DNA from 4 places in the Staphylococcus sp. FSL K6-0223 genome. Region 1 is predicted to be linked to each of the others. Evidence: riboswitches for the same ligand, from Rfam matches in the RefSeq annotation. Region 1 holds a riboswitch; each other region holds the start of a gene.

Region 1 (3,591 bases):
GATTTTATATATTACAGGAAGTATTTAATATATTTCAATATTACAAAATGATGGATTAATTGTAATTTTTTGTAAAAAAAGCGTAATACTATTCTACGAATTTTGTGTTATAGTAGCTATTGTCAAAAGTTAAACAACAAATCAAAACAGAAATTAATCTTAAATAAAGAACGAAACATAACGAAAATATATATTTCAATTTTGGAGGAATTATTTATTATGAAAAAGACAGTAATCGCTTCGTCATTAGCAGTAACTTTAGGTTTAACAGGATATGCTTTAACAAACGATCACAGTGCACATGCATCAGAACAAACAACTAACTATTCTCATTTAGCTGACTTAGCTCAAAATAACCCATCTGAATTAAATGCTCACCCAGTACAAGCTGGTGCATATAACATTTCATTCGTAAAAGACGGTTTCAAATATAACTTTACTTCAAATGGTAACACTTGGTCTTGGAACTATACTTACACTGGTGGTGCTGACACAGCTCAATCAACTACTGACTACACTGAGTCTTATAATCAAGCTTCAACTCAATCAGTAAGTTCAAATAATCAAGCTAGCACTTCAAATGTAAAAGCTGTTTCAGCTCCAGTACAAAGAACGTCTAGCTACAATAACTACAGTGCTCGTACAACTTCATACTCAGCACCAAAAACAACTTCATACTCAACTGCTTCAACTGGTGGATCAGTTAAAGCTCAATTCTTAGCTAACGGTGGTACTGAAGCTGCTTGGAATGCTATCGTAATGCCTGAATCAGGTGGTAATCCAAATGCTGTTAACCCAATTGGTTACAGAGGTTTAGGTCAAACTAAAGAAGCATGGGGTACTGGTTCAGTAGCTACACAAACTCAAGGTATGGCTAACTATGCTAAATCACGTTATGGTTCATGGGACGCAGCAATTGCTTTCCGCCAAGGTCACGGTTGGTGGTAAGATTTAAGTAGATAACTGGATAGGACATCGAGTTATCAAAAAAGGAGGACGACAATGTCGTTCTCCTTTTTTATTTTTTAATATAATATTTTTAATTTCTTGCTTAATACATATAAAGATAGATAAAATGGATTATTCATGTTCTGCATTTTTAATTTATGCAGGAGTAAACAGAGATTTGAAAGATAAAGTTCATTTGCATAATGTGATTTTTGCTGAAAATTTTAGAGGGAATATTGACGATATCTTTGAAGGAAGATTGCCGAAAGACCCTTCTATATATCTTTATTTCCCCTCCGTTGAAGATGAGGAATTGGCTCCTGAAGGAAAAACAAGTATGTACATTTTAATGCCAGTACCTGAGCTTAAAACAGGTCAAATCGATTGGAACAATCCAGCCATAATTGAACAGGTTAAAAATGAAATTTACAAAAAAACAGAAACAATTGAATCACTTAAAGGATTACGTAACGATATCGTATCCGAAACTATTTTTACACCCTTAGATTTTGAAACACATTATAATGCTAAATTCGGTACAGCCTTTGGATTAATGCCTACTTTAGCACAAAGTAATTATTACCGTCCGCCTAACGTGTCCCGTGATTATAAAGATTTATATTTTGCAGGCGCAAGTACACATCCAGGCGCAGGCGTACCCATTGTATTAACAAGTGCTAAAATAACAGCAGAGGCTATGTTAGAAGATATAAAAAATATGAAATAGAATAAATAAATCTGAAAATTGACAATTATCAGTGTAATGTTAAAATAAGACTTAATACGTAAGAACTTATCGAGAGAAGTGAAGGGATTTGGCCCAATGAAACTTCAGCAACAGGCTTCATAAATATAAAGTACTGTGCTAACTCCAAGAGGATAATAAATAACCTCAAAGATAAGTGACATATATCTCATGAAGCTATATGCCACACAAAAGTGGTATATAGCTTTTTATTTAAGGAGGAATAACATGGTTATTTCAAAAAGATTAGCAGCCATTCCTGATAGCTATTTTGGAAAAACGATGGGACGTAAAGTAGAACATGGCCCTTTACCACTTATTAATATGGCAGTAGGCATTCCCGATGGTGAAACACCAGAAGGTATTATTGAGCATTTTTCTGAAGCGATTCGGATTCCTGAAAATCAAAAATATGGTGCCTTTCATGGTAAAGAATCATTTAAAGAGGCCATTGTTAATTTTTATCAACGTCAGTACAATGTGACATTAGATAAAGAAGATGAAGTATGTATTTTATATGGTACAAAAAATGGACTAGTAGCTTTACCTACATGTGTTGTTAATCCTGGAGAAAATGTGCTACTTCCGGATCCTGGATATACAGATTATTTAGCAGGAGTGATGCTCGCAGATGCCAATCCGGTTCCATTAAATTTAGATCCTCCAGATTATTTGCCAAATTGGGATAATGTAGATAAGAGAGTACTAGACAACACAACGCTTGTTTATTTAACATATCCCAATAATCCAACAGGATCAACGGCTACAAAAGAAGTATTTGATGAAGCAATTGAACGATTCAAAGGTACAAATACAAAAATTGTGCACGACTTTGCTTATAGTGCTTTTGGCTTTGATGCTAAAAATCCAAGCATACTTGCTTCAGAACACGGTAAAGATGTCGCTATTGAAATTTTCTCACTTTCAAAAGGATATAATATGTCAGGTTTCCGAGTGGGTTTTGCAGTAGGAAATAAAGACATGATTCAAGCATTAAAGAAATATCAAACGCATACAAATGCTGGAATGTTTGGTGCGTTACAAGATGCAGCGACGTATGCACTTAATCATTATGATGAATTTTTAGAAGAACAGAATGAAACATTTAAACGGCGTCGAGATAAGTTTGAAGCAAAATTAAGTGAAGCCCATCTACCATTTGTGCATTCTAAAGGCGGTATCTATTCATGGTTACGTACACCTCCAGGTTATGATAGTGAAACCTTTGAACAATATTTATTAAAAGAGAAATCTATTTTAGTTGCTCCAGGTATACCATTTGGTGAAAATGGAAAACATTACGTGCGTATCTCACTTGCATTAGATGATAAATGGTTAGAAGAAGCAGCTAGTAGGTTAATTGACCTAGCTGATATGTATAAAGCAAAGCATAGTTAAAAAATTATGAAGGAAGAGGATCAATATATGACCAAAATTAAAATTATGAGTGTAAGAGATGAAGATATACCATATATTAACGAGTGGGCGAAACAAAACAATGTTGATGTTGATTTAACCAAAGAAATGTTAACAGAGACAACAGTTGATACTGTAAAAGGATTTGATGGTCTATCGTTATCTCAACAACATCCAATTACAGAAGAGATTTTTGCGAAATTGAAACAATATGGAATTAAGCAAATTGCACAACGTAGTGCAGGATTTGATACGTATGACTTAGATTTAGCTACTAAGTACGACATCATTATCTCAAATGTACCCTCGTATTCTCCAAGTTCAATTGCTGAATTTGCTGTTACACAAGCCATCAATATTGTAAGGTATCAAAAACGTATTCAACATAAAGTGCATAATTATGACTTTCGTTGGGAACCTTCTATATTATCACAATCTATCCGAGACTTAACTGTGGCAGTAATTGGTACTGGACGCATAGG
Region 2 (3,591 bases), on a different contig from region 1:
GCGGTTACAGTAATACCTGAGACTAAAGCTGGCATCGCTTCAGGAAGTAGTACTTTGCGTACAACAGTCCATGTGTTAGCTCCCATTGACCAAGCCGCTTCAATTACACCTTTATCAATTTCTTTAAATGCAATTTCTACTAAACGAGCATAGAATGGAGCTGCACCAATTATAAGTGCAGGTAATGCTCCTGTCGGTCCACTAATAGTACCTAAGATGACACTCGTAAATGGTATGAGTAATAAAATTAAAATAATGAACGGAATGGCTCTAAATAAGTTCACTATAAATGAGACAATTGTATAGAATATTCGAGCTGCTGGTGAATGACTCTTCGCAGATAGGAAAAGTAACACACCTAAAATCAAACCAAATATAAAGGCGAAAATAGTAGAAACAATTGTCATATACAGCGTTTCTAAAATAGCTTGCCATACATCTGGCCATTGAACATTAGGCATTGTAAACATTTCATGAAAAATTTCGCCATAAGACTTACCCATGTCTCAACACCTCCACATTCACATGTTGCTCATGAAGATCATTTTTAAAATGTTCAAAGCTATCATTATTAATGTGTGGAATATGAATCACTAAGAATCCTATAGACCCATTTCTAGTATTCTTGATGTCAGCTTCTAGAATATTAACGTCAATATTATGTGTTTTCGTGATATACGAAACAATAGGTTCAGTTGCATTATCACCAGTAAAGTTCAATCTCACTATGTAAGAATCACTCGCTAATGGTTCTAATTCATCTAAAGAATCTTCAAAATCATCATTTAAATCGTCTTTAACAAAGCGTTTTGTAACCGCGTGTTGAGGATTCTCAAACACTTCACTTACTTTACCTTGCTCTATTACTTTACCGCTTTCCATTACAGCAACTTCATCACATATACGTCTAATTACGTGCATTTCATGAGTAATTAAAACGATAGTAAGATTTTGCTGTTCTCTTACTTTAAGTAATAGGTCCAAAATTTCGTCAGTTGTTTGAGGGTCTAAAGCACTCGTAGCTTCATCACAAAGTAAAACATCAGGATCATTTGCTAATGCTCTAGCAATACCTACTCTTTGTTTTTGTCCCCCAGATAACTCTGATGGATAAGCACTTTCTCGTCCTTTCAAACCTACCAATTCTACTAATTCGAGTGCTTTTTGCTTCGCTTTACCACTTGGGACTCCTGCGATTTCAAGCGGAAATGTGATATTTTTTAAAACGGTTCTTGACCATAATAAGTTGAAATGTTGGAAAATCATACTTACTTTTTGTCGTTTTTTTCGTAGCTCTGATTTAGATAATTTACTAATATTGTCCCCGTCAATTATTACATCTCCTGAAGTTGGAGATTCCAAGTTGTTGAACATTTTAATTAGTGTACTTTTACCAGCACCAGAGAAACCAATAACGCCAAAAATTGAGCCTGATTCAATATTTAAATCAACGTGATCAACTGCAAGAACATCTTTGTTCTTAGTATGATATCGTTTAACTATTTGATTTAACTCAATCACGTTAATAGCCTCCTTAAATTGCATATATAAATTAAAAAATGCTTTCTCAACTTATAGAGAGTTGAGAAAGCATTCTAAAAATCTTCTTTCTCTCATCTTCTAAAGTTGAACTTTATGTGAATTGGCACCATTTCTATATCAGACGGTTGCCGGGCTTCATAGGGCACATCCCTCCACCTCTCTCGATAAGAGTTGTCGCATCATTTAATTTGTATTAATCCTACCATCGTACTAGAGTTTCGTCAATAATTATTTTAAATTTTCTAACAAATAAGGAACTGATTGAAATGCATAGATTCTATTTTCTTCTTTGTCCTTATTCATTACCAATAGAACAGGAACTGACATTATTTCTTTTTCTTTACTAAAATCCGGATGAAAATTTAAATCTACCTTCTTAATAGGCAGCTGTAATATATCATTAGCAATATCTAACATTCTTTCTGAGACTTTACATGTCCCACACATAGGTGTATATCCAAATATAAGATGTTTATCTTCATTATAGTTTTCTGTTATATCTTCGAGATCGATTGTACTACTCATTAACTAAAACTAACCTTTCAGTGTTTAAATTAGGCATTAGATTCTTCTCTTTTCGCACTGCGAATCCGTATCTATTTAAAACATTAGCTAAATAGTTTTTAGGACATTTAGCTACTTCACAATATGTTTTATCAACATATATATGTTCACTTTCGCTTAAATATCGCTTAAACCATTTTCTAATTTTTTCTCCTTCATCATCAGAATCTGCAAGAACATAAACTTGTTTGCCATAAAGTGATTCTATCATATCATCGATTTTATCTATACTCATGGTCCCATGGGTACAAATAATACTTACTGGTTCTGCAATAACTTGTTGCACGCGTTTTTTATCCGACTTACCTTCAACAATGATAACTTTATTCACAATAGTCATGTCAATCCACCTTCTAAGAGTCGATAGTTAACTGTCACTTACATCATTCACAGAATCCTCAAAAACTAAACATTTTTAGAAACACTTAGCACTTTAGTGCTTAGTGTTTCTTATGCATGAGCTTTAGCTCAGGCGTTCCTCTTTTCCACTTAGAATTTTAGTGCTAAGTGTTTCTAAGATAATCTAAAAAAACTCCTTGATTATATTAATCGAGGAGTTTAAACATACTATTCACCAATCATCTCAGAATATTGCTCTGCTGATAATAATTGATCTAATTGACTTTGATCACTAATCTCTACTTTTACCATCCATGCTTTTTCATATGGTGATTCGTTAACAAATTCAGGACTATCTTCTAATTCGTCGTTAACTTCGACGATTTTACCTGAGATAGGCGCATATAATTCTGATACAGTTTTAACTGATTCAACACTACCAAAAGTATCGCCTTCATTTAAATCTTCATCTGTTTCAGGTAATTCAACAAATACGATATCACCTAATTCATTTTGAGCATATTCTGTGATACCAATAGTAGCTACATTATCTTCTACTTTAACCCATTCATGTTCTTTAGAATATTTAAATTCGCTCGGTACTGCCACGAGAATCCCCTCCTAATTATTAATTACATTTTAATGATGCCACACTGATATTGTTCAATCAACTAATATCTAAAAGATTTAATATGATAAAATTCGTGTTTATTTATGTAAAATAACATATTCGCATCATTTCAGTTTTTAATGTTCACTTTTAAAATAAATATTTAAATACTATAACCAAGTATCTTTATACTGATCTTCTTTAAATCCTAAAGTGATTTTTTCTCCAGAGATAGCTAATGGACGTTTTACCAACATTCCATCAGATGCTAATAAATCTAATTTTTCATCATCTGACATGTCTTTAAGTTTATCTTTCAAATTAAGTTCACGATATTTAGCGCCATGAGTGTTAAATAATTTATTTACTTCAACACCTGTTTTTTCAATGATATCTTCAAATTCTTTCTTAGTAGGTGTGTGTTGTACGATATCAATAGGTTCATAGCTCACACCATATTCATTTAAATATTTAGCGGCTTTCTTACAAGTCGTACAATTTGAATATTGATAAAATTTAATCATTCGTTTGTTACC
Region 3 (3,591 bases), on a different contig from region 1:
AAGTATGGTTACCAAGTTACAATGACTATAAAGAAATTAGTTCTTGCTCAAACTGTACTGATTTCCAAGCACGTCGTGCTAACATTCGCTTTAAACGTGATAACTCAGCTAAACCAGAATTAGCTCATACATTAAATGGTAGTGGTTTAGCCGTAGGTCGTACATTTGCAGCTATCGTTGAAAATTATCAAAATGAAGACGGTACAATCACAATTCCTGAAGCATTAGTTCCATTCATGGGTGGAAAAACTAAAATTTCTAAACCTACAAAATAATAACTTAAAAATAGGCTGAATAATTACTACAATACAACGATGAATGACTCAATTAATTATTTGAACTGTCGACATGATCTTAACGATTTTGTCGACAGTTTTTTTTGTTGAACAGGGTAGGGGAAGAGAAATAATTCAACTTCAAATCTTCAAAAATGAGAGGGATGTCTAAAAGAAGAAACAAAATTCTGAAATTTTATAATCGTTGTATTTACAACGATTTGACTATGAGGTTTGTCTTACGTCACACAAACCGAAGTCTAAAAATATTGAACAACTTTTCCAAATATAATAGACTTATTTTACTATTTTAGAAAGTGGAATGGAGGCTGATCAAATGACCCATCTTTCATTTAAGCAAGGGGTAAAAGAATGTATTCCTACTTTATTTGGATATGCAGGAGTAGGTTTATCATTTGGTATCGTAGCAGCCTCTCAAAACTTTAGTATCTTAGAAATTATTTTATTATGTCTCATTATTTACGCCGGTGCCGCACAATTTATTGTTTGCGCTTTAGCGATTACAGGTACTCCAATATCTGCTATCGTTCTAACCACACTTATCGTTAACTCACGTATGTTTCTATTAAGTATGACTTTGGCGCCTAATTATAAACAATATGGATTATGGAATAGGGTAGGTCTCGGTACATTATTAACCGATGAAACCTTCGGAGTTGCTATTACGCCATATATTAAAGGTGAAAAGATTAATGATCGTTGGCTTCATGGTCTTAATATCACAGCATATCTTTTTTGGACTATTTCGTGTGTGGCCGGCGCCCTTTTCGGCAAATATATTTCTAATCCTAATGCACTTGGATTAGACTATGCGATTACTGCAATGTTCATTTTCTTAGGTATATCTCAATTTGAGTCAGTGAAGAAATCAAGATTTCGTATATATATAATTTTAATTATCTGTGTAATCACAATGATGCTTCTTTTAAGTTTAGTGATGCCTTCATATGTAGCAATATTAATAGCCGCAACATTCGCTGCAGCCTTAGGGGTGGTGATGGATAAATGACAACAGATTTACACACACTGATACTTATTATTTTATGTGGAATTGTAACGTTACTCATTCGAATTATTCCCTTTATGATGATATCTAGAGTTCATTTACCTGAAATTGTCGTTAAATGGCTTTCATTTATTCCTATCACATTATTTACCGCACTTGTCATTGATGGCGTCATACAACAACACGATAACGCCTTTGGATATACGCTCAATTTGTCATATATTATTGCGACTATACCAACAGTACTCCTTGCCATTTTCACACGTAGCCTTACTATCACAATAATTGGAGGTATTATTACTATCGCTTGTTTACGTTTAATTTTTTAACTCCTGAAAATGACAGCAAAGTATTGAAGTCATAAACCATTTTAGTTAAAATTATATTAATTAGAAAATTCAGACTATTTAAGATTGAAACTTATTCAACATCAATATACAAATTAATTCATCAAATCTTATTTCGAGAAGCTGAGGGAATTGGCCCGACGATGCTTCAGCAACCGACTAATGATAGCACGGTGCTACAACCAACGAGAATCTCGAATGATAAGTACTGACCAGCTTCCTACTTTTTCATTTGAGTAGGAAGCTTTTTTGTAAGAGGAGGTAGCGTTAACGATGACGAATTACAGAGTAGATACGTTAGAATTAGGGACATTTACAACTGAATCAGGAGAAACCATTAATAATTTAAAATTACGCTATGAACACGTTGGATATAAAGGTCAACCATTAGTTGTTGTTTGTCACGCATTAACAGGTAATCACTTAACTTATGGAACAGACGAGAAACATGGATGGTGGCGTGAAATTATAGATGGTGGTTATATTCCACGTCATGATTATCAATTTCTAACTTTCAACGTTATTGGTAGTCCCTTTGGTTCAAGTTCAAAACTTAATGACCCTAATTTTCCACAACATCTTACATTAAGAGATATTGTTAAGGCGATTGAAAAAGGAATCAAAGCACTTGGCTTCAAGAAGGTAAACATCCTAATTGGAGCAAGTCTAGGTGGTATGCAAGCAATGGAATTGCTGTATAATAATCAATTTCAAATCGACAAAGCCATTATTCTCGCAGCAACTGGTAAAACGTCATCGTACAGTCGTGCTTTCAACGAGATCGCCCGACAAGCAATTCATCTTGGTGGGAAGGAAGGCTTAAGTATCGCTCGACAACTAGGCTTCTTAACATACCGTTCCTCTAAAAGTTATGACCAACGTTTTACGCCAGATGAAGTTGTAACATATCAACAGTATCAAGGTAATAAATTTAAGAAAAACTTTGACTTACAATGTTATTTAACACTGCTCGACGTCTTAGATAGTCACAATATTGATAGAGGACGAGATGATGTTGATGAAGTCTATCAATCTTTAGATACAAAGGTTCTAACGATGGGGTTTATAGATGATTTACTTTATCCAGATGATCAAGTAAGAGCAGTCGGAGAGAGATTTAAATATCATCGCCATTTCTTTGTGCCAGATAATGTAGGACATGACGGCTTCCTTCTAAACTTTAACGATTGGGCTCCAAACCTCTACCATTTCTTGAACTTAAAACAATTTAAAAGGAAATAAACACAGCTATTTTAGACATACTAAACTTTGGCTAAGCAAAGTAAGTATGTCTTTAGCATAAATGCTACTAATTAATGACGAAGTCACTGGTGTTTTAAAGGATTACAATCGCTGATGCGATTGCATAATAGGTGCTAACATTTGATACTCCAAACTTTTAAAGGATTACAATCGTTAATCACGATTGCATAAGTGCTACTAATTAATGACGAAGTCATTATTGTTTTAGAGGATTACAATCGCTAATGCGATTGCATAATAGGTGCTAACATTTGATACTCATCAAATGAAGCACCTATAATTGTTAATTTTGGGCAAAGAGGTTAAAATAGAAGTTATAGTCAAAAAGTATGGGAGTGGCGTGTGTGTTTTCAAAAATACAACCTAAAGCAACTATTATTGCAACTATTTCATTACTGATAGTCGCTTTAGTAACACATGTATTACCTATTCTCGGCTTAATTTTATGTTTATTTGCAACGATTCCTGGCATCGTGCTATGGAACCGCTCTGTACAATCATTTGGAATTAGCGCTTTAGTAACAGTGATTCTAACAACGTTATTAGGTAATACATTTGTCTTAAGTATGATGGTACTTATCTTAATTTTAAGTTTTATCATCGGTCAATTACTTAAGGAAAGAACTTCAAAAGAAAGAATTCTTTATGTTTCAACGGCTTCATTAAGTTTAATAACATT
Region 4 (3,591 bases), 360 kb from region 1:
ATTTTTTAATCATTCGTTTTAAGTTAATTCCTAAATCAAGTACGCCAAGTAATGATACGATATGCGTAAAGGGTGAAATCACTGTCCCCACGACCATTAATAATATAGATACCGCATCAGGTAATCGTTTGGCCTTTCCAAAGAAATGAATCAAACTCAATCCTTGGATATACATTAATAATGATAACACAACTTCGAAATTCAATACGATACTTTGGAATATACTTGGTTTCATCGCAAACATCACACATACTAGCACAATCATGTAAATCCATAATAATGTGCGATTCATCTGCCAAGCAAATAAAGGTCTAAACATAGGTGTTGCTACTTTGAATTTGCGTAAAATTGGAAATGTAATGATGATATTAATTAAAACTAAAAGAAAGACAATAATAATGATGTAACTTGGAAGTTGAACAGCCATTTGACGAAATCCTTCTTCTAAGATGATCTTATAATCCGATTCAACGCCTGAATTTACAATCGCATTGTTCATTGCGTCTTTTGCTGGTTTAATCAATATTTCGGTATTTGGAATCTTTTTGAACGCTTGTAATAACATAAATGCAATTAACGTCACAATACTTATATATATTGTTGTGATATATAAGATGCGTTCTTTAGATGTACGTTCTTTTAATAATTGGCCAATTACAAAACTTAGTAATAAAACTAGAATCATGGCACTTAATACAAAGGTATTCCCTAATAAGGTCGTGATGACTACAGTGAGTAAAGCTCCAATTCCAAATGTAGCAATTGATTTATGCCACATGATAATCCCTGGAATGGTAGCGAATAAACATAGAATCAGACCAATTATTGGCAATACATACGTAACTAAAGCAACTGCTACAAGCACGATAGTTCCTATAATCATTGCTTTAGGATGTACTTTTGAAAACACATTCGCCACTCCTATACTTTTTTGACTATAACGTCTATTTTAACCTCTATATTCAAATTAAACAAATGTGTTAACTGTTCTCTTATCTATTATTTTCGTTTGAATTTCGAAACTTTTAAAAAATGATACAAGTTAGGCGCCCAGTCATTAAAATTAAGTAAAAAACCATCATGGCCTACGTTGTCTGGAACAAAAAAGTGACGATGATATTTAAAACGTTCTCCTACTGCTCTGACTTGATCATCTGGATATAACAAATCATCTGTAAAGCCCATAGTTAGTACTTTTGTATTTAAAGATTGGAAGACCTCATCCACATCATCGCGCTGACGATCAAGATGATGACTATCTAAGACATTTAACATCGTTAAGTAACACGATAAATCGTAGGATTCTTTAAACTTATTACCTTGATAACGTTGATAATTGACTACTTCATCTGGTGTGAAACGCGCGTCATAACTTTTTGAAGAACGATAGGTTAAGAATCCAAGTTGTCTTGCAATACTAAGTCCCTCTTTACCTCCAATATGAATCGCTTCACGTGCAATTTCATTGAAAGCACGACTGTATGAAGAAGTTTTATCTGTAGCTGCTAAGATGACTGCCTTATCTACTTCGAATTGATGATTATATAATAATTCCATCACTTGCATGCCACCTAAACTGCCACCAATTAAAATATCGATTTTAGTAAATCCAAGGGCCTTTATTCCCAATTCAATTGCCTTAACTATATCTCTTAATGTGATGGTTTTAGGAAAATGAGCATCGTTTAATGGGGAGCTTGAACCAAAAGGACTTCCAATAACATTAAAAGTAAGAAACTGATAATCATAGATTGGCATATAACCACCATCAATGATTTCACGCCACCATCCAGGATGTTCATCTGTACCATAAGTTAAATGATTCCCAGTCAGAGCATGACAAACCACAACAAGCGGTTGTCCCGAATAACCTACGTGCTCATAACGTAATTTTAGATTCTCAATTGTTTCACCTGATTCTGTTGTAAAAGCACCTAAATGTAATGTATCTACTGTATAATTTGTCATGCTATGCCTCCTTAGAATAAAAAAATCGCTTCCACTCTTAATTTTAAAAGTATGAAGCGATAATACTTTAGTACTTATCATTCGAGTATCTCGTTGGTTGTAGCACCGTACAATGATTTGTCGGTTGCTGAAGCTTCATAGGGCCAATTCCCTCTACTTCTCAAAATAAGAGTATCTATATATTGATTGAATGGTTTAATTTAAATTTATTTTAATACAATTGTCTGGTTAACTTCAATGCGCAGTAAATAAATGGATTAAAAGAACCATCGTATACCTGCAATGAATATAATACCTACAATAATAGTAATGGTTAGACTACGCGTCACAACTGCGATAATGACTGTAGGAATGGTTGCTACAATGAATGGAATATTTAATTCAAAGCCCTGCATGCCTTTATGTTGAACGATAAAACTATCAATAACTAACGCAGTGAATAATGAAATCGGAATAAATGACAGCCATTTGATGACTGTTTCTGACAGTTGAATACGTGAAATCATTAAAAAAGGTACGACACGTACAATTAATGTCACTAATCCACATAAAACGATGAGTAAAAGCATATGTCCAGTTATCGTCATCGATCCATCACCACCCCAAGTGTTGCAGCACAAATTGATGTAACAAGAATAGCCACATAAGAGGGCATCAACCAACTTAAAATGAACATCATTACAATAACGAACGCAATTAATACGATATATATACTTATTTTGGAACGTGTAATCGTTTCAAATTGAGCCATAGCCAAGAAAATAAACATAGCTGTAATCGCAAAGTCTAACCCTAACATTTCAGGATGAGAGATGTATTTCCCAAAGATTGCCCCTAACACACAAGCCATTGCCCAAAATGAATAAGCAGTAATATTTAATCCATGTAACCATCGGTCATTAATTGTTTCCCCTTTTAAGTGTGGCGTTATAGCAACCCCAAAGGTCTCGTCAGTAAGAAGAGAAGACAAAGCTAAACGATTCCATATACCATAATCTTTATAATTAGGTGATAATGTCATAGACAATAAAAAGAAGCGGGAATTCACAATTAACGTTGTTAACACGATGGCTGATATAGGTGTACCAGTAATAACTAAAGCACAAATAATAAATTGTGCTGCGCCTGCATAAACCAATAAACATAACAGAAGAATTTCTAGAACACTAAAATCCTGAGAAGCTGCCACGATGCCAAATGATAGTCCTATACCGATGTATCCTAGTAGTGTTGGAATACATTCTTTGACTCCTTGTTGAAATGTTACATGTGACGTCATGTTAGCTCCCCCTTTATATATGTATTTTCAAATTGACTATATATTTTAATTAAATTCAGTCTAATATAATCTAATAGACGCTTCAATATCTTTAGACGTCCGTTTGAGTGAGGTTAGAGAGAAGGGCGTTTAGAAATATTGATACTTCAATGTTTTAAAAATATCAGAAATTTTCGATATTTTTAAATTTACCTTTCTCAGGGCAGTCTTATTTAATATAAAAATAAATAAAGCGATAGAGGACTATGTCACTCTATCACTTTATGAGTTGAATTCTATTTAATGATTAGTTGACTGGACGAATTTCTGTTTTGCCGCCCATAAATGGTACAAGTGCTTCTGGA

The links. A riboswitch is a leader RNA that binds a small molecule or an ion and turns the genes downstream of it on or off. The one in region 1 is predicted to bind S-adenosylmethionine.
Region 2: another riboswitch for S-adenosylmethionine. It lies ahead of MHI13_RS15300 (methionine ABC transporter ATP-binding protein); the one in region 1 lies ahead of MHI13_RS01730 (aminotransferase class I/II-fold pyridoxal phosphate-dependent enzyme).
Region 3: another riboswitch for S-adenosylmethionine. It lies ahead of metX (homoserine O-acetyltransferase MetX); the one in region 1 lies ahead of MHI13_RS01730 (aminotransferase class I/II-fold pyridoxal phosphate-dependent enzyme).
Region 4: another riboswitch for S-adenosylmethionine. It lies ahead of metX (homoserine O-acetyltransferase MetX); the one in region 1 lies ahead of MHI13_RS01730 (aminotransferase class I/II-fold pyridoxal phosphate-dependent enzyme).

What each region holds. Positions count from the first base shown of each region.
Region 1 is NZ_JBBOYX010000001.1:367,762-371,352, forward strand. It holds gene MHI13_RS01720 (hypothetical protein) at 220-948, shown strand; partial or broken gene MHI13_RS01725 (phytoene desaturase family protein) at 1,064-1,675, shown strand; SAM riboswitch class I at 1,739-1,853, shown strand; gene MHI13_RS01730 (aminotransferase class I/II-fold pyridoxal phosphate-dependent enzyme) at 1,922-3,091, shown strand; gene MHI13_RS01735 (D-lactate dehydrogenase) at 3,119-3,591, shown strand, end outside.
Region 2 is NZ_JBBOYX010000002.1:916,164-919,754, forward strand. It holds gene MHI13_RS15295 (methionine ABC transporter permease) at 1-503, opposite strand, end outside; gene MHI13_RS15300 (methionine ABC transporter ATP-binding protein) at 496-1,521, opposite strand; SAM riboswitch class I at 1,611-1,713, opposite strand; gene MHI13_RS15305 (thioredoxin family protein) at 1,771-2,067, opposite strand; gene MHI13_RS15310 (toprim domain-containing protein) at 2,060-2,446, opposite strand; gene gcvH (glycine cleavage system protein GcvH) at 2,674-3,054, opposite strand; gene MHI13_RS15320 (arsenate reductase family protein) at 3,226-3,579, opposite strand.
Region 3 is NZ_JBBOYX010000004.1:267,191-270,781, reverse strand. It holds gene serS (serine--tRNA ligase) at 1-275, shown strand, start outside; gene MHI13_RS22050 (AzlC family ABC transporter permease) at 613-1,305, shown strand; gene MHI13_RS22045 (AzlD domain-containing protein) at 1,302-1,631, shown strand; SAM riboswitch class I at 1,757-1,857, shown strand; gene metX (homoserine O-acetyltransferase MetX) at 1,923-2,891, shown strand; gene MHI13_RS22035 (YybS family protein) at 3,242-3,591, shown strand, end outside.
Region 4 is NZ_JBBOYX010000001.1:11,768-15,358, reverse strand. It holds gene MHI13_RS00060 (YybS family protein) at 1-910, opposite strand, end outside; gene metX (homoserine O-acetyltransferase MetX) at 1,000-1,968, opposite strand; SAM riboswitch class I at 2,040-2,140, opposite strand; gene MHI13_RS00050 (AzlD domain-containing protein) at 2,226-2,555, opposite strand; gene MHI13_RS00045 (AzlC family ABC transporter permease) at 2,552-3,247, opposite strand; gene serS (serine--tRNA ligase) at 3,534-3,591, opposite strand, start outside.